One region of the Streptomyces cyaneofuscatus genome, then DNA from elsewhere that is predicted to be linked to it. Evidence: riboswitches for the same ligand, from Rfam matches in the RefSeq annotation. Region 1 holds a riboswitch; each other region holds the start of a gene.

Region 1 (4,205 bases):
GTCGCCGGCTCGGGCAGACGGCCTGCGGCGCGGTCCTCCAGGAGGCAGGCGACCGTCTCGTTGGCGTCACCCTTGGTGTGGCCGATCAGGCCGATCGGGCCGCGCTTGATCCAGCCCGTGACGTAGACCGACGCCATGTGCTCGTCCCCGGCGATGACGCGGCCCGCCTCGTGCGGGACCGTGCCGGAGGCCACGTCGAAGGGGAGCTTCGGCAGCTCCTCCGAGTAGTAGCCGACGGCCCGGTAGACGCTCTGCATGTCCCAGTCGGTGAACTTGCCGGTGCCCCGGACGTTGCCGGTGCCGTCCAGCTCGGTGCGCTCGGTGCGCAGCGCGACGACCTTGCCGTCCTCGCCGAGGATCTCGACCGGGGACTCGAAGAAGTGCAGGAAGAGCTTGTGCGGGCGGTCGCCGACATCGCGGATCGCCCAGTTCTCCAGGGTCTGCGCGACCATGTTGGCCTGCTTGTTCTCCCGCCGGGTGGCGATCGAGCCCTCGTCGTACTCGATGTCCTCGGGGTTGACGATGACCTCGATGTTGGGGGAGTGGTCCAGCTCGCGCAGCTCCATCGGGCTGAACTTGGCCTGCGCCGGGCCACGCCGCCCGAACACATGCACCTCCAGCGCCTTGTTCTCCTTGAGGCCCTGGTACACGTTGTCCGGGATCTCGGTCGGCAGCAGCTCGTCGGCCGTCTTGGCCAGCACCCGGGCGACGTCCAGCGCCACGTTGCCGACGCCGAGGACGGCGACCTTCTCCGCGGTGAGCGGCCAGGTGCGCGGCACCTCGGGGTGGCCGTCGTACCAGGAGACGAACTCGGCCGCGCCGTAGGAGCCGTCCAGCTCGATGCCCGCGATGTCGAGCGCCCGGTCGGCCTCGGCGCCGGTCGAGAAGATCACCGCGTCGTAGAAGGACCGCAGGTCGTCCAGGTCGATGTCGTTCGGGTAGCTCACATTGCCGAAGAGGCGGATCTGCGGCTTGTCCAGCACCTGGTGCAGCGCCTTGACGATGCCCTTGATCCGGGGGTGGTCGGGGGCCACGCCGTAACGGATCAGGCCGAAGGGTGCGGGCATGCGCTCGAACAGGTCGATCGAGACACCCGGGTCCTGGCAGACCTCGGATTTGAGCAGCGCGTCCGCAGCGTAGATACCGGCAGGGCCGGCTCCGACAATGGCGACGCGGACGGGGCGTGTCATGGCGTGGTGATCCTTAAGGCGGGCGAACGCGGGCAGGTACAGCGTACGTCGGAGGTAAGGGTTGGCTTACTAGTCTCCACCCCACACCGTAAGCCCTGGCCGCGCGGGGCCTCCGACCCGGCCTACGGAACCGCCCGAAAAGTCCGTTTCGGTGGGGCGGTATGGGCGATTTCGGCCTTTTAACCCCCTCTTCCATAAAAGGGCTATTGAGCTTCTTGGGTTGTTTTGACCGCGCCCTTTTCGGTCAGCCCCGTACGAAGTGGTGAGCGTCACGTCCGGGGGTGCGGACGCGGAATCGGAAGGTTCGGTTCCCTTCTGTGCCAAGAAAGTTGACACCGTGACGGAACGGGCGCGGCCGGGAATTCCGTAATTCGATCTTGCGGAGAAAGGTCATCCGGAATTCGGGGCTTGTTCTGTTCGGCGCTTTTCGCCTACGGTCACGCTCAATCCGGATGGAACGCCGAATCCTGCCGCCGTCCGGGAATCCGAAACCCACCCACGTACGGCAGGAGCGGGGGACCCAGGTAAGCCGCCGATCCGGTCTCCGGAACGGCTAGGGGTGAAGTCGCACGTCCATGCGGCCAGACATCTCCCGTCTGAACCCGACAGCTCACCTCGTAGGCGCCGGAGAGGAAATTCCCCATGCCCGCACAGGGTAAGCACCGCCGTCCCAAGTCCGTCTCGCTGAGCCGCGGCATCGCCGCCGTGACCACAGGTGGAGCCGTTCTGGCCCTCCCCGTGCTCGGCGCCACCACCGCCTCCGCCGCCCCCGCGCACTCCGTCGCCGCGGAAAAGGCGGTCGCTCCCGTCTCCGTGACCGCCCAGGCGAATTCCGTGACGAAGGCCGCGCCCGCCAAGCATTCCGTGGTGTCCGGCGAAACGCTTTCCAAGATCGCCCGCGAGTATTCCGTCAACGGCGGCTGGAAGAAGCTGTACGAAGGCAACCGCAAGGCCGTTGGTGAGAACCCGAACCTTATTCACCCGGGTATCACGCTGACCATCGGCGCCAAGGCTGCCGCCCCGTCAGACGCCAAGGCCGCCAAGGCTGCCGAGGCCGCCCCGGCCGCCGAGCGCACCGCAACGGCGGAGCGCGCCGACCGCTCGGAGCGCACCACGGCCGCGCCCGCCGCCGCCCCGGCCGCCGCCGCTCCCGCCACGTACACCAACGACCTCGATGGCTGGATCAAGGAGTCGCTGGCGGTCATGGCCCAGCACGGCATCCCCGGCAGCTACGAGGGCATCCACCGCAACATCATCCGCGAGTCCTCGGGCAACCCGAACGCCATCAACAACTGGGACTCCAACGCGGTGAAGGGCACCCCGTCCAAGGGGCTGCTCCAGGTCATCGACCCGACGTTCCAGGCGTACCACGTGCCCGGCACCTCGACCGACAGCTACGACCCGGTCGCCAACATCACCGCCGCGTGCAACTACGCCGCCGACCGGTACGGCTCGATCGACAACGTCTTCGGCGCCTACTGATCGCTGGACGAAGGCTCACATCCGAGGGGCCCCGGACCGCACGGTCCGGGGCCCCTCGGGCGTGCGCATCCGCAGGGGGAAGTTACCCCCAAGTTTCTAGTGACTTACCACGCGATCGACAGTAGAACCTGTTGCACTCTGTCGAGAGTGAGGGATGTCACATGAACGACACTACCCTGCACAACAACGCCCCCAAGGGTGTATCGCGTCGAAGATTCATCACAGGAACAGGTTCTCTTCTCGGGGTCGCGGCGCTCGCCGGACCCACCACGCCGGTCTGGGCCACGCCCCGCGCGGCAGCGGCCCCCATCGGATCCGGCGCCCATGTGCCGGTGCTGGTCATCGGGACCGGCTACGGCGGTTCGGTGGCCGCTCTCCGGCTCGCCCAGGCCGGCACGGACGTCCACATGGTCGAGATGGGCATGGCCTGGGACACCCCCGGCGCGGACGGCAAGATCTTCGCCAACACCACCAAGCCCGACGACCGCTCCTTCTGGCTGCGCACCAGGACCAAGCAGCCGCTGAGCAACTTCCTCGGCTTCCCGATCGACAAGAACGTCAACCGCTACACCGGCATCCTGGACGCCGAGGAGTTCGCCGGCATCACCGTCTACCAGGGGCGCGGCGTCGGGGGCGGCTCGCTGGTCAACGGCGGTATGGCCGTCACGCCCAAGCGGGAGAACTTCGCCGCCATCCTCCCGTCGGTGAACGCCGCCGAGATGTACAGCACGTACTACCCGCGCGCCAACGCGGACCTCGGCGTCACCACCATCGACCCCGTGTGGTTCGACTCCGTCGACTGCTACCAGTACGCACGGGTCGGCCGGAAGCACGCCCAGCGCTCCGGCTTCCCGTTCCTCTTCGTGCCCGCCGTGTACGACTGGGACTACATGAAGCAGGAGGCGGCCGGGACCGTCCCGAAGTCCGCGCTGGACGCCGAGATCCTCTACGGCAACAACTACGGCAAGAAGTCGCTCCAGAAGACCTACATCGACCGGATCAAGGCCACCGGCCGGGTCACCATCAGCCCCCTGCACAAGGTCACCCGCGTCTCCCCGGCCTCCGGCGGCGGCTACACGGTCCTCATCGACCAGCTGGACACCACCGGCCGGACCGCCGTCACCAAGACGGTCACGGCGGACAGGGTCTTCTTCGCCGCGGGCAGCGTCGGCACCAGCAAGCTGCTCGTCGGGCTGAAGGCGACCGGGGCGCTGCCCGGCCTGAACAACGAGGTCGGCAAGGGCTGGGGCGACAACGGCAACGTCATGTGCGGCCGGGCCAACCACCTCTGGGACCCGACGGGGAAGGTGCAGTCGTCCATCCCCACCGGCGGCATCGACAACTGGGACGCCGGCGGAGCGTTCGCCGAAGTCGCTCCGCTGCCCACCGGGATCGAGACCTGGGCCTCGTTCTACCTCTCGATCACCAAGAACCCCCACCGGGCCGAGTTCACCTGGAACGCGGCGGCGGGCAGGCCCGAACTGAACTGGCAGACGGCGTGGAAGCAGCCGTCGATCGACGCCGCGAAGACCA
Region 2 (4,205 bases), 7.0 Mb from region 1:
CCCCGCTCTTTGGTCACAACTCCATCACCAACGGAACATCCTCCTCCTGCGGGCGCGCCCGGCTCATTAGCGTCGTTCCTCCACGAACTTCCTTGGGGGGACAATGAATTGGAACGACCCGCAGCACCCGTCACGGCAAGCGGACTGGGGGCCGGGCGTCACCGTCCCGCCGCCGGACCCTTCCCCCGGACCACGCTGGGCCCGTAAGCGCGTCATCCTTCCCGCCGCCGGCGTGCTGTTCCTGCTCGGCATCGGGATCGGCGCCACCGGCGAGGAGCCGGAAGCTGTACAGACAGCGGCGGTGAAGACAGAGCCCGGGCCGACGGTGACCGTCACCGTGACGGAGACGGCCAAGGTGACCGTGACAGCCAGCCCGGAGCCGGCCCCGACGGTCACGAAAATCAAGAAGGTACGAGTCACCGTCACCGCTCCGCCGCCCGAGCCCGCCGCCGAGGCGCCCGACCCGGTCTACGACGAGGGCGACGACTCGGGCGGGGGATCCACGTACTACAAGAACTGCACCGCCGTCCGTGCGGCGGGCGCCGCTCCCATCAGGAGAGGCGACCCCGGGTACGACTCCCACCTCGACCGTGACGGTGACGGAGTCGGCTGCGAATAGACGAACAGGCGAATAGACACCCACCGCCCCTCTCTTCGGTCCCGCGAACGCGTCAACCCTCCCTCTCTTCTGTACGTCCTGTACATTTTTGACAGGACGTGAGCGCAGGGCGGACCTGTGTCGCGCCTGCGTTCCGTCACGCACCCAGGAGAGGGGCTCCGCCATGATCCGACCCGATGCCCGACCCGACGCCCGTTACGTACTGCCCGAGTTCACCGAGCGCACCGCGACCGGGACCCGGACCCAGGACCCGTACTCCAAGCTTCTGTCCGAGCGGATCGTCTTCCTCGGGAGTCCGATCGACGACACCGCGGCGAGCGATCTGATCGCGCAGTTCATGTATCTGGAGCACGCTGAGCCGGACCGGCCGCTGTCGCTGTACATCAACTGCCCCGGCGGCTCGTTCGGGGCGATGGCGGCGGTCTACGACACGATGCGGTTTCTGACCTGCGAGGTGGAGACCTTCTGTCTGGGGCAGGCCGGCTCCTACGCGGCCGCTCTTCTGGCGGCCGGAGCTCCGGGGCGGCGACATGCCCTGCCCGGCGCGCGGGTAGTCATTCAACAGCCCGCGCTGGCAGAGCCGTTGCGGGGCCAGCCGTCCGACCTGGAGATCCACGCGCGCGAACTGGTGCGCACCCGCGAGCTGTTCACGGGCATGCTGGTCCGGCACACGGGCCGGACCGCCGAGCGGGTCACCGCCGACATCGAGCGCGACACCATCCTCGACGCGGAGGCCGCTCGCGCCTACGGGCTGGTGGACCACGTCGTGGAGAACCGCACACTCTCCCAGCCGCCGCACGACGTGAGGTGAACCGCCCATGGAACCCACGGAGTTCCCGCCCCTACCCGCACTGACCCGCGCCGAGGGTGAGCTGATCGACTGCTACCTCGCGGTCCTCGACCAGGTGGGCCGCATCAACCCGGCGCGCGGCAGCGACACCTACAGCGCGCTGAGAGCCGCGCAGGCCCTGGTCTCCCGGGCCGCGGCCCTGCGCGATGCCCTCTCCCTGATGCACGAGCGCGGCGAGCGGCAGATCCACGCGGCGACGCTCGCACGGGCCCTGCGGGTGCTGGACGGCGAGCGGCGGGCGGGCAGGGTCGCCGTGCCGCCGACCCCGAACTGAACCGCTCCGCGCGCCGGGAGCGCATTACGGGAGCGGGCCGGTCGCCCCGCGCGCGACACGCCCGGTGCCGCGATCAATTTCCCTCGCTCGTTCGGCGTAGGCGATCACCCGCACGAGCGACGCCCCAACTTGCGCTCGACGCGGGAGCCGTACCCGGAATGCGGCCTTTCGTCGCTGGTACGGGGGCGTGCGCCCGGCTCGTCGGCGGGGGCGAATCCACCCTGTCCACCTGAATGGATCAGTGGTGAGGAGACTCACAAATCACTGTTTCGGCTCGGAAATCCGGCACTTGGTGAGTCAAGATCCCTGGGACGACAAGCCCCCGCCACCGCGGCGGGGCGGTCCGGGTGGACGCCGAGTCCTGCCGCTTCCCGGATGACTGGTCGACAAGGAGTGGATCGGCAGGAGTGGAGGACCCGAGCATTACGGGCCGACCGGGAGACCGGGAAGCCCTCGGGGTGAAGCCGCGTCAAGCGGCCGGGCAACTTCGCCAGCCCGAACCCGACAGGTCATCCTTCACAGGCGGCTGACGAAGGGTTGCGCATGTCTGCGCAGGTTCATGTCCCGTCTCTGTTCGCCCGGGTCGGTACGGCTTCCGTACTCACCCTGGCCGTGACGTCCTCGATGCTGGCGCCAGGTCTGGTCGACGATGCCGAGGCCGCCACCCACTCGACGAAGGCGCTCAAGATCGCCGCGTCGAAGAAGGGGGCTCCGTACAAGTACGGGGCCGCGGGTCCCAGCCGGTTCGACTGCTCGGGGCTGACTGTCTACTCGTTCAAGAAGGCGGGGAAGAAGCTTCCCCGCACAGCACAGCAGCAGTACAACAAGACCAGCCGTATCTCCTCGTCGAAGCGGAAACCCGGCGACCTGGTCTTCTTCCATTCCGGCCGCAGCGTCTACCACGTGGGCATCTACGCCGGGGGCGGGAAGATCTGGCACTCCCCCAAATCCGGGGATGTGGTGCGTAAGGCGAAAATCTGGTCCAAGAGCGTCTGGTACGGACGGGTCCGCTGACCCACCTGCCGGACGCTCTTCCCTTGCGGCCGGGCGCTCTCTGTCCCTTGCGGCCGGACGCTCCGTCCCTTGCGGGCGCACGGGCCCCTCGGCGCACCTCAGCGCAGGAGGGGCCCGGTCACCAGCGCCAGCCCCAGTCCGGTGAGCGCCACGCCGCTGCCGCCCTCGATCGCCCGGGCGGTACGCGGCCGGCGCAGCCACCGCCCCAGCCGGTCCACGAGCAGGGCGAGGGCCGAGAACCAGACGAGGGCGAGGGCGACCACGAGGGCGGCGAGCAGGAGGGTCCTGGGCAGCGGCGGCTGCCCGTCCGGGACGAACTGCGGCAGCAGGCTGAGGAAGAGGACCGGCGCCTTCGGGTTGAGCGCGTTGGTCAGGAATCCCTGGCGCAGCGCGCGCCCGAGCCCCTCGGGCTCCTTCGGCCCCGGTGCATGCTCCGGCGTACGGCCCTCCTCGGAGACCCGGCGCCGGATCGCGTACAGGGCGCTGATCCCGAGGTAGAGCACGTACGCGCCGCCGAGCAGCTGGACCGTGCGGAAGAGGACGGGCATCGTCACCAGCACCGCGGCGAGCCCCGCCACGGCGAGCGCGGTGTGGACGAGCAGTCCCCCGGCGACGCCGAGGGCGGTGGCCAGACCGGCGGTGCGCGAGGCCAGGGCGTTGCGTACGACGACGGTGAAGTCGGCGCCGGGCAGCGCGACCATGCCGGCGGCGACCCCGGTGAAGGCGATCAGTTGTGCGTCCATGGGGTCCAGCCTGGACCGGCGGAGCCTTTAGCGTGTACTTGCAATCTTCTGGGTCTGCCTAAAGGAACGCTTCATGTACGACCCGACGCGGCTCGCCGCGCTGGTGGCGGTCGCCGAGACCGGATCGATCACGCGGGCCGCCGCCCACCTCGGCTACACCGCGCCCGCCCTCTCCCAGCAGCTGGCCAAGCTGGAGCGAGAGGCCGGGGCGACGCTGCTGGTGCGCCACCATCGCGGGGCGCGGCTGACGGCCGCCGGTGAGCTGCTGGCGGGGCGGGCCCGGCGGGTCCTGGACGAGCTGGACCAGGCGCGGCACGAGCTGGCGCAGCTGGCCGGGCTGTCGGGCGGCAGGCTGCGTGTGGGGACGTTCACGACGGCCGGGGTCCATCTGCTGCCGCCGGTCCTGAGCGCGTTCCGGCGGGCCCATCCGGAGGTCGAGCTGGCCGTCACCGAGTACGAGCCGCCGGGCGGGATCGCGGCGGTCACCGCGGGCGAGGTGGACCTGGCGCTGACCCACACCTACGAACCGGCGGTGGCCGACCCGCCGCCGCCGGGCGTCACCGTGGAACCCCTGCTGGTGGAGGAGCTGGTGCTGGCGACCGCGGTCGGGCACCGGCTCTCCGAAGGGTCAGGCCGGCTGCCGGTCGCCGAGCTGGCGGGCCGGCCGCTGATCAGCAGCGCTCCGGCGCATCCGCCCCGGCGCGG
Region 3 (4,205 bases), 4.7 Mb from region 1:
AGCGGGCCGGGGCGCCGGTCTTGATCTGGCCGCAGTTCACGGCGACGGCGAGGTCGGCGATGGTGACGTCCTCGGTCTCACCGGAGCGGTGCGACATCATGCACTTGAAGCCGTTGCGCTGGGCCAGCTCGACGGCGTCCAGGGTCTCGGTCAGCGAACCGATCTGGTTGACCTTCACGAGCAGGGCGTTGGCGGAGCCCTCCTCGATGCCGCGGGCCAGGCGCTCGGGGTTGGTGACGAAGAGGTCGTCGCCGACGATCTGCACCTTGGAGCCGATGCGGTCGGTGATGACCTTCCAGCCGGCCCAGTCGTCCTCGTACAGCGGGTCCTCGATGGAGACCAGCGGGTACGCGGAGACGAGCTCCTCGTAGTACTCGGTCATCTCGGCGGCCGAGCGGGACTTGCCCTCGAACTCGTAGACGCCGTCCTTGTAGAACTCGGACGCGGCGACGTCGAGCGCGAGTGCGACATCGCGGCCCGGGACGTAACCGGCCTCCGTGATGGCCTCGACGATGAGGTCCAGGGCGGCGCGGTTGGACTCCAGGTTCGGGGCGAAGCCGCCCTCGTCGCCGAGTCCGGTGGACAGGCCCTTGGTCTTGAGGACCTTCTTCAGCGTGTGGTAGATCTCCGCGCCCCAGCGCAGGGCCTCGGAGAAGGACTCCGCGCCGATCGGGGCGATCATGAACTCCTGGATGTCCACGTTGGAGTCGGCGTGCGAGCCGCCGTTCAGGATGTTCATCATCGGAACGGGCAGCAGGTGCGCGTTCGGGCCGCCGAGGTAGCGGAAGAGCGGCAGGTCGGACGCCTCGGAGGCGGCGTGCGCGACGGCGAGCGAGACACCGAGGATGGCGTTCGCGCCGAGCGAGGCCTTGTTCTCGGTGGCGTCCAGGTCGAACATCGCCTGGTCGATGAGGCGCTGCTCGGTGGCGTCGTACCCGACGAGCTCCGGGCCGATCTGCTCGATGACGGCGAGGACGGCCTTCTCGACGCCCTTGCCCTGGTAGCGGTTGGGGTCACCGTCGCGAAGCTCAACAGCCTCGAACGCACCGGTGGAGGCGCCGGACGGAACGGCAGCACGGCCCGTGCTGCCGTCGTCGAGGCCAACCTCGACCTCGACCGTGGGGTTGCCCCGGGAGTCGAGGATTTCCCTGGCTACGACGACGTCGATGGACGGCACGAGGCATCTCCTTCTGGGATATGACGCTGGTTGTGCAGGGTCACTGTGGCCTTGCGACACGAGCCTAACCGGCCCGGCCGCGTCAGTCGGCCGACCGCCCGTCTCCTGGGACGAAAAAGGACCCAAGGGCCAGCATCACGGGACAAATCTCTAGAAATCTACTGGGCGGTAACAAGCGGCGGGGGTGCGATGCCGACAAGAAGTGAACGGATCGCCCACCATTCCCATCCCCATCACCCGTCATCGCCCCTACCCCCATCCCCGCCGGCGTCCTTCACACGGCGGGAGCGGCGCCCTTCCCACGGAAAGACCCCGGCCCGGCGCGCACGGGGGGAGTAGCGCGCCGGGCCGGGGAGCCGTGCGAGGGAGGGTGCCGCCGGACCCCCTCCCTCCGGGGAGGAGAGCCGGCTGTTACTTCAGGTGGAGCTGCTGACCCGGGAAGATCAGGTTCGCGTCCTTGACGATGTCGTCGTTGAGCTTGAAGAGCTTGCTCCAGCCGCCCTTGACGCCTTCCTTGTCGGCGATCTTGCTCAGGGTGTCGCCGGTCTTGACCTTGTACTCGCCGTCGCCCTTCTGGACCTTCTCACCGGTCGGGGTGGTGACGGTCTTCTTGGAGCTCTCGGCCTTGGGGGCGGCCGGGGCGGTGCGCTGCTCGCTGCGCGTGGTGGGCTGCTCGGCCTTGCGCTCGGGCTGGGCCTGCTCGGGCTTGCTCGCGGACTGGCCGGAGCCGGTGTTCACGCCCGGGTCCACACCGTCGTTGGTGAGGCCGCCGGCGCCGGCGCAGGCCCAGGCGCCCGGGCCCTGCATGTCGAGGAGCTTCTCGGCGGTGGCGATCTGCTGGTCCTTGGAGGCCAGGTCGGCGCGCGAGGCGTACTGCGTACCGCCGGCGGCGGCCCAGCTCGACTGCGAGAACTGGAGCCCGCCGTAGTAGCCGTTGCCGGTGTTGATGGACCAGTTGCCGCCGGACTCGCACTGGGCGACGGCGTCCCAGGTCTCGACGGAGGCGGCGGAAGCGTTGGTCGCACCCATCAGCGGGACGGCCACGGCGGCACCGGTGATGCCCGCGAGGGTGGCGAAACGGACGGTCTTCGAGGGGCGGCGGTGCTTGCCCTTGCTGTTCAGCAGCATGGAACGGATCTCCTCACCGACGCCTACGAGGTGAGCTGTCGGGTTCGGGCTGATGAGTTGCCCGGTCGCGCGACCTTGCGCGCGACTTCACCCCAAGCCGTTCCCGTACGTCCCCGGCCTCGAAGGAGCTGTCCTTCGAAGGGGTTGTACGGACCCGGCGGCCTACCTGGGTCCCCCGCTCCTGCCTACGGCGCTTACGCGTCTGTTCCCTTCGACCGACGGCAGGATTCGGCGTGACGGTCGACGGGGCCCGCGGTGCGAGCGGTTCCGACCGTAAACACAGGCAACCCCGACATTCAAAGATGGACATACTGGCCCAATCGGCGCTTACTTGCTCACCCTGACGGACCGTTTCCGCAGGTCGGAGGGGATCTGCGCCGAGCGGGCGGACGCGACGCGCCAGTTGCAGCAAAGAGACCCATGTCTCACTTACGCATAAGTGGACATAGGCCTCTGAACTACCCGCGATTTTGGGGCGTTTTCCCGGATTCGATCAGTTGGCGGCGGGCGCCTCCGCGCCCGTTCCGGCGCCCGCATCGGCACCCGCCCCGGCACCGGTCTCGGCACCTTCCGCGGCGCTCTGACCCAGCCCCAGATCCAGGCTCTGGCCGGGCAGGATCAGGTCCGGGTCGGAGCCAAGGAGGTCCTTGTTGGCCTCGTACAGGCCGGTCCAGCCCTGGGGGAGTTCCTGGGCGTCCGCGATGGCCCAGAGGTTGTCCCCGGGCTGCACGGTGTAGCCGCCGCCGGTGACCGCGCCGCCGTCCCGCGCGTCACTCTCGCCCCGCGAGGCGTGCCGGCCGGACTCGCGAGGGCCGTCCTCCTGCCCCACCGCACCGGCCTCCTCGGGGGCCGGTGCGCCGCGGTGCTTGCCGCCGGTGCGGTCGGTGCCCTGCGAGGCGTCGGGGGCGGAGGTGGAGGGCTGCGAGGCGTCAGGAGAGCCGGGGGTGCCGGTCTTTCCGGTGGCGGGGGGCGTAGTGGAAGGCTTCGCCGAGGGGTCGAGCGTGTCAGCTCCGCCCTTCTTCTCCCCCTTGCCGGTTCCGTCCGTCTTGTCGGTGGAGTCCGTGGTGCCGGTCTTGTCCGTGGCGCCGGTCGAGTCCGTGTTGCCGGAACCTCCCGCTTCACCCTTTTCGTCCGCTCCATCCGCTTCGTCCGCCGGAGCGGTCGTCGGGTCCTGGGTGGGGTCGGTGGAGGGCGCGGTACCGGGGTCGACACCGGGCAGGCTGCCGTCCACCGCGAGGCCGGAGATCACCGCGCAGCTCGGCCACGCCTGCGGGCCCTTGTCGTCCAGGACCTTCTCGGCGACGGAGATCTGCTGCGAGCGGCTGGCCAGGTCGGCCCGCTCCGCGAAGGCGTCGCCGCCGTACGCCGACCAGGTCTCCTGCGAGAACTGAAGCCCGCCGTAGTAGCCGTTGCCGAGGTCGGCACTCCACATGCCGCCGCTCTCGCACTCCGCGACCCGGTCCCAGGTGGTGGCGTCGGCTGCGTGTGCGCCCGCCGCGCCGAGGAGCGGAATGGCGATGGCCGATCCGGTCACGCCTGCGGCGACGACGATGGCGGGTGCCTGACGAGGGCGGCGGTGTCTGCCGTTCGCGGAGCCCATGGGATATGCCTTCCGTGCGACTGACAAGCAAGAACTGAGGAGCAAGAAGCTGTTGAACAAGTGACGCGTGGGCAACCGGTGAACAGCGGCCGACGCGTCGAACCGTGAACCTAGCGGGACTCGAACGCATGTCACAAGTCGATGCAGCGCAGATCACGTGAAAGTCACAGAGGTGACAGCGTGTCACTTTGTTCGAGGCGGCGACCGGGCTCGAACTGCACCGGCAGGGTGCGCAGTCCGCGCATGATGAGCCCGCCGCGCCAGCGCAAATCGCCAGGTTCTGCGGCAAGTCGCAGGTCA
Region 4 (4,205 bases), 3.4 Mb from region 1:
GTTCGCGACGACCCTGGCCGGCCTGCGCCGCCGCGCCCGCCACGACGCGGTGGGCCCGGACTTCGCCGCCCGGGAACGGGAGCTGCTGCACCACCTCTGGCAGCGCCGGGCCATCGCGGCCCCGGCCCTCACGCACGCGGCCCGGATGACCGGCACGGGCCCGCGCCCGCAGCCGTATCCGTACCGCCCGCCGATGCCGCCGTACGGACAGGGCCAGGGACACGGCTACGGGTATGGATACGGCTACGGGCAGGGGCACGGGACCGCGTACGGCAGCCCGCCCCCGCAGCCGTACCCGTACGGCCGACACCACCCCTACGGCCCCACCGCGCCTCCCCCGTGACTCACTTCAGGCCGACGCCTCCGTGAGCGTCGCCAGTTCCGCCTCCGTCAGCTCCAGGTCCGCGACGGCCAGCAGCGCGGGGAGCTGTTCGACCGTGCGGGCCGAGGCGATCGGGGCCGCGACCGTCGGGCGGGCGGCGAGCCAGGCGAGGGCGACCGTGGCGATCTCGGCACCCCGTTCCGTGGCGACCCGGTCGAGGGCGGCGAGCACCTTCCGGCCGCGCTCCGACTCCAGGTGCTCGCCCGCCTTCGCGGAGCGGGCGCTCTCCACCGTGGCGCCCGGGCGGTACTTGCCGGTGAGGAAGCCGGAGGCCAGCGCGTAGTACGGGACGGCGGCGAGGCCGGCGCGGGCGGCGGTCTCCTGGAGCGGGCCCTCGTAGGTGGCGCGGGAGACCAGGTTGTAGTGCGGCTGGAGCGCGACGTACCGGGCCAGGCCCTCGCGCTCGGAGAAGTCCAGCGACTCCTGGAGGCGCTCCGGGCTGATGTTGGAGGCGGCGATGTGGCGCACCTTGCCGTCCTTCACCAGCCCGTCGAGGGCGGTGATGATCTCCTCGACCGGGACGGTCTCGTCGTCGAAGTGCGTGTAGTAGAGGTCGATGTGGTCGGTGCCGAGGCGGCGCAGCGACTGCTCGGCCGCGCCCTTGATGGTGGCGGCGGAGAGCCCCTTGTAGTCGGGGTGGGCGCCGACCTTGGTGGCCACGACGATGTCGGAGCGGTTGGCGCGGGAGGCGAGCCACTTGCCGATGACGCTCTCCGACTCACCGCCCTGGTTGCCCTCGATCCAGGCGGAGTAGGCGTCGGCGGTGTCGACGAAGTTGCCGCCGGCCGCCGCGTACGCGTCCAGGACGGCGAAGGACCGGTCCTCGTCGGCGGTCCAGCCGAAGACGTTGCCGCCGAGGGAGAGGGGGAAGACCTGGAGGTCGGAGCTGCCGAGCGTGCGCAGAGAAGTCATGTCGGGGTTCAACGGCGGTGGCGGGGGCGCCTATTCCATGTCCCGGCACCCGGTCGGACGCGGACAGACCGGCAGCCCTGACGTCGGGGGGTGAGCGTCAGGGCTGCCGGGGTATGCGAGGGGACGACGACGAACGACGTACCCGGGTCTCAGACGGTGAGGCCCTTGCTGTTCAGCCAGGCCGCCGGGTCCATCGCCGAGCCGCCGGCGGTGCGGACCTCCAGGTGGAGGTGGACGCCGGTGACATTGCCGGTCGCGCCCATGCGGCCGATGGTCTCGCCGGTGCTGACCTGCTGGCCGACCGAGACGTCGATCGAGGACTGGTGGGCGTACCAGATCTCCGTACCGTCCTCCAGCTGGAGGACCGTGCGGTAGCCGTACGAACCGGACCAGCCGGCCTCCGTGATCGTGCCGCCGTGCACGGCCTTGAGCGGCGAACCGGCCGCCCCGGCGAAGTCCAGGCCGGTGTGCTGGCCGGAGGACCACATCGCGCCGGACTGGCCGTAGGTCGAGGTGAGCGTGTACGAGGAGGTCGGCAGGGTGTAGCTGGCGCGGAGCTTCGCGAGGCGCTCCTCCTCGGCCTTCTTCGCCGCCGCTTCCTCGGCCGCCTTCTTCTCGGCGGCGATCTTGGCCTTGACGGCGGCCTGGGCCTCGTCCTGCTGCTTCTTCGCCTCGGCGGCGGCCTTCTCGGCCGCGACCTTCTCCTCGGCGGCCTTGGCCTCGGCATCGGCGCTGGCCTGCTGCTGCTCGGCCTGCTGGAGGATGCGGGCGCGCAGGGCCTCGCCGGCGTCGGTGGCGCCCTGGTCGGCCTCGGCGGTCGTGATGCCCGCGGTGGTGAGCGGCGCGGCGGTGACCGGTGCGGCCTCGGCCTCCTCGGCCATGAAGGCACCGACGCCGGGAAGGGACTTGGCGTCGGGGAGGTTGTCCGCGATGGAATCGGGAAGGGAGATGGAGACCGGCGGCTTGCTCTGGGCGGTGGCCATGCCACCCGCACCGACGGCCGCTATGACGCCGACCCCGAGGACGGTGGAGCTACGGGCGAGACCCCGCTGCTTGGCGACGCGGTGCTTGCCGCGCACGGGACGGATGGACTCCGCGGTGGGGTTCCACTCCTCCCACGTCCGCTCCGGACCACCGAGGCCGTCGGCAGTGAAGGGTGACGGGGCCTCAGGGGCAGGCTTGTTGGACGCCACGTGGGCGCACTCCTTTCCTTCCTTCTCGCCTACCGGGTTAGCTGACGGGTTCGGAGCAGGAAGGTCTCCTACGGGCCCCTCCGTCTCTCACGAGACACAGGCGTCCGATTCACCCCATGTAGGTGGTTCCCCGGTTCCCTTGCGGGATTCGGCGCTCGCGCACGGCGCCGTCTCTGACGACGGCTGGGACGACCGCGCTGCGTTATCGAACGTTAATAGACAGACGGGCTCGATTCCAAGCTGTTCTTGTTGATCATTAACGGCTCCGGCGGGGACTTACCGCCCACAAGCAGCGCGAATCGGACGACTTGACGACCCCTCGCCCACACCTCTTTTTCTGATGGTGTGTCAACTGTTATGCGGAGCGGCGCCCTTCAATTACGCACCGTGTCATCGCCCCGGCCGACGATCTTCACCGTCGTCCGCCGCGGCGCCTGCCCCTCCGCCGGCCGGCTGACCGCGAGCAGCGCCAAGTCGTCCGTCGACCGGCCCCCGGTGTGCAGCCGTACGTCGTCGGTGAGCGCCGAGAGCAGCTCCTCGGGGCCGGGGAAGATCCGGCCGCGCAGCCGGGCCGCCGGGTCGTAGAAGACCCCGTTCGCGTCCCGCGCCTCGGAGAGGCCGTCCGTGAAGGCGAGCAGCGTCGAACCCGGGGGCATCTCCCACTCGTCGGACCGGTCGGGCCACACCCCGAGGTCCATCCCCAGCGGCATCGCGGGCACGGACGGCGCGAGGACCTCAAGGGCTCCATCGGCGTGCAGCAGGATGGGCTCCGGGTGACCCCGGTTCACCAGCCGCAGCGAGGCCGAACCGGGCGGGATCTCGGCCAGTACGGCGGTGATGAACCCCTCCATGGCGTCCAGCCCGTACCGCCGCGTCCCCTCCCGCGCGAGCGCCCGCTCCAGCCGCTGGGCCACCCCCTCCAGGGACCGCTCCTGCTCGGCGGCCTCCCGGAACGCCCCGATGATCACGGCCACCGCCTCCACGGCGTCCAGCCCCTTGCCGCGCACATCACCGACGACCAGGCGTACGCCGTACGGGGTGTCCGCCACCGCGAACAGGTCCCCGCCGACGAACTCGTCCGCCTGCGCCGCCTCGTACCGCGCCGCCACCTGGAGCCCGCCGATCCGCTCCGCCGGGGTCGGCAGCACGGCTCGCATGGCGGTCTCCGCGATGACCCGCGCCGAGGCCAGCTGCTCGTTGCTGCGGCGCACGACCCCGTTGATGACGAGGGCCAGGGCCGCGGCGGTGAGGACCGTGATCATCTCGATGACCGGGACGACCTGGGTGGACGTGCCGTCGGAGAGCCGCATCGCGATGACGGAGAGGACCGCGGCCACGCCCGTACGGATCGTGCTGGCGAGCGAGAAGAAAGGGGCGGCGATCAGCGGCGCGGCCACGAACAGGGGGACGGCGGTGAAGTTGGGCGGGGCGAGCGAGTCGAAGAGGAGCCCGCCGCCGATGAGCAGCACGGGCAGCAGCCGGACGAACCGCCGGGTGCCGGGGTTCCGGGCCACCACCGGCCTGCCCTTCCCGGTGGAGCCGGGCGTGGCACGCCCGGGGATCCCGAGGCTCGCCCTCACGAGCCCGCGCCCCTTCTCCGCCATCCCCACCACCTGTGCACTCCTGCTGCCCGGTCCGACCACGGCTGCGGACGGTACCGCGCCCCGTCCAGGCTTCCCGGAGCCGCGCCGTGCGGCGACCCGTCATCGGCCGAATAG

Evidence for each region. A riboswitch is a leader RNA that binds a small molecule or an ion and turns the genes downstream of it on or off. The one in region 1 is predicted to bind cyclic di-AMP.
Region 2: another riboswitch for cyclic di-AMP. It lies ahead of R2B67_RS32310 (C40 family peptidase); the one in region 1 lies ahead of R2B67_RS01355 (transglycosylase SLT domain-containing protein).
Region 3: another riboswitch for cyclic di-AMP. It lies ahead of R2B67_RS22195 (transglycosylase family protein); the one in region 1 lies ahead of R2B67_RS01355 (transglycosylase SLT domain-containing protein).
Region 4: another riboswitch for cyclic di-AMP. It lies ahead of R2B67_RS16645 (M23 family metallopeptidase); the one in region 1 lies ahead of R2B67_RS01355 (transglycosylase SLT domain-containing protein).

What each region holds. Positions count from the first base shown of each region.
Region 1 covers NZ_CP137002.1:338,658-342,862, reverse strand. The annotation lists gene R2B67_RS01360 (FAD-dependent oxidoreductase) at 1-1,190, opposite strand, end outside; cyclic di-AMP (ydaO/yuaA leader) riboswitch at 1,674-1,829, shown strand; gene R2B67_RS01355 (transglycosylase SLT domain-containing protein) at 1,833-2,672, shown strand; gene R2B67_RS01350 (GMC oxidoreductase) at 2,834-4,205, shown strand, end outside.
Region 2 covers NZ_CP137002.1:7,301,231-7,305,435, reverse strand. The annotation lists gene R2B67_RS32325 (excalibur calcium-binding domain-containing protein) at 104-619, shown strand; gene R2B67_RS32320 (ATP-dependent Clp protease proteolytic subunit) at 783-1,430, shown strand; gene R2B67_RS32315 (hypothetical protein) at 1,438-1,743, shown strand; cyclic di-AMP (ydaO/yuaA leader) riboswitch at 2,118-2,283, shown strand; gene R2B67_RS32310 (C40 family peptidase) at 2,287-2,757, shown strand; gene R2B67_RS32305 (LysE family translocator) at 2,856-3,500, opposite strand; gene R2B67_RS32300 (LysR family transcriptional regulator) at 3,574-4,205, shown strand, end outside.
Region 3 covers NZ_CP137002.1:5,024,358-5,028,562, reverse strand. The annotation lists gene eno (phosphopyruvate hydratase) at 1-1,177, opposite strand, end outside; gene R2B67_RS22195 (transglycosylase family protein) at 1,589-2,305, opposite strand; cyclic di-AMP (ydaO/yuaA leader) riboswitch at 2,311-2,508, opposite strand; gene R2B67_RS22190 (transglycosylase family protein) at 2,799-3,905, opposite strand; gene R2B67_RS22185 (cytochrome P450 family protein) at 4,070-4,205, opposite strand, start outside.
Region 4 covers NZ_CP137002.1:3,783,648-3,787,852, forward strand. The annotation lists gene R2B67_RS16635 (PrsW family intramembrane metalloprotease) at 1-343, shown strand, start outside; gene R2B67_RS16640 (aldo/keto reductase) at 350-1,294, opposite strand; gene R2B67_RS16645 (M23 family metallopeptidase) at 1,444-2,487, opposite strand; cyclic di-AMP (ydaO/yuaA leader) riboswitch at 2,499-2,651, opposite strand; gene R2B67_RS16650 (PP2C family protein-serine/threonine phosphatase) at 2,862-4,091, opposite strand.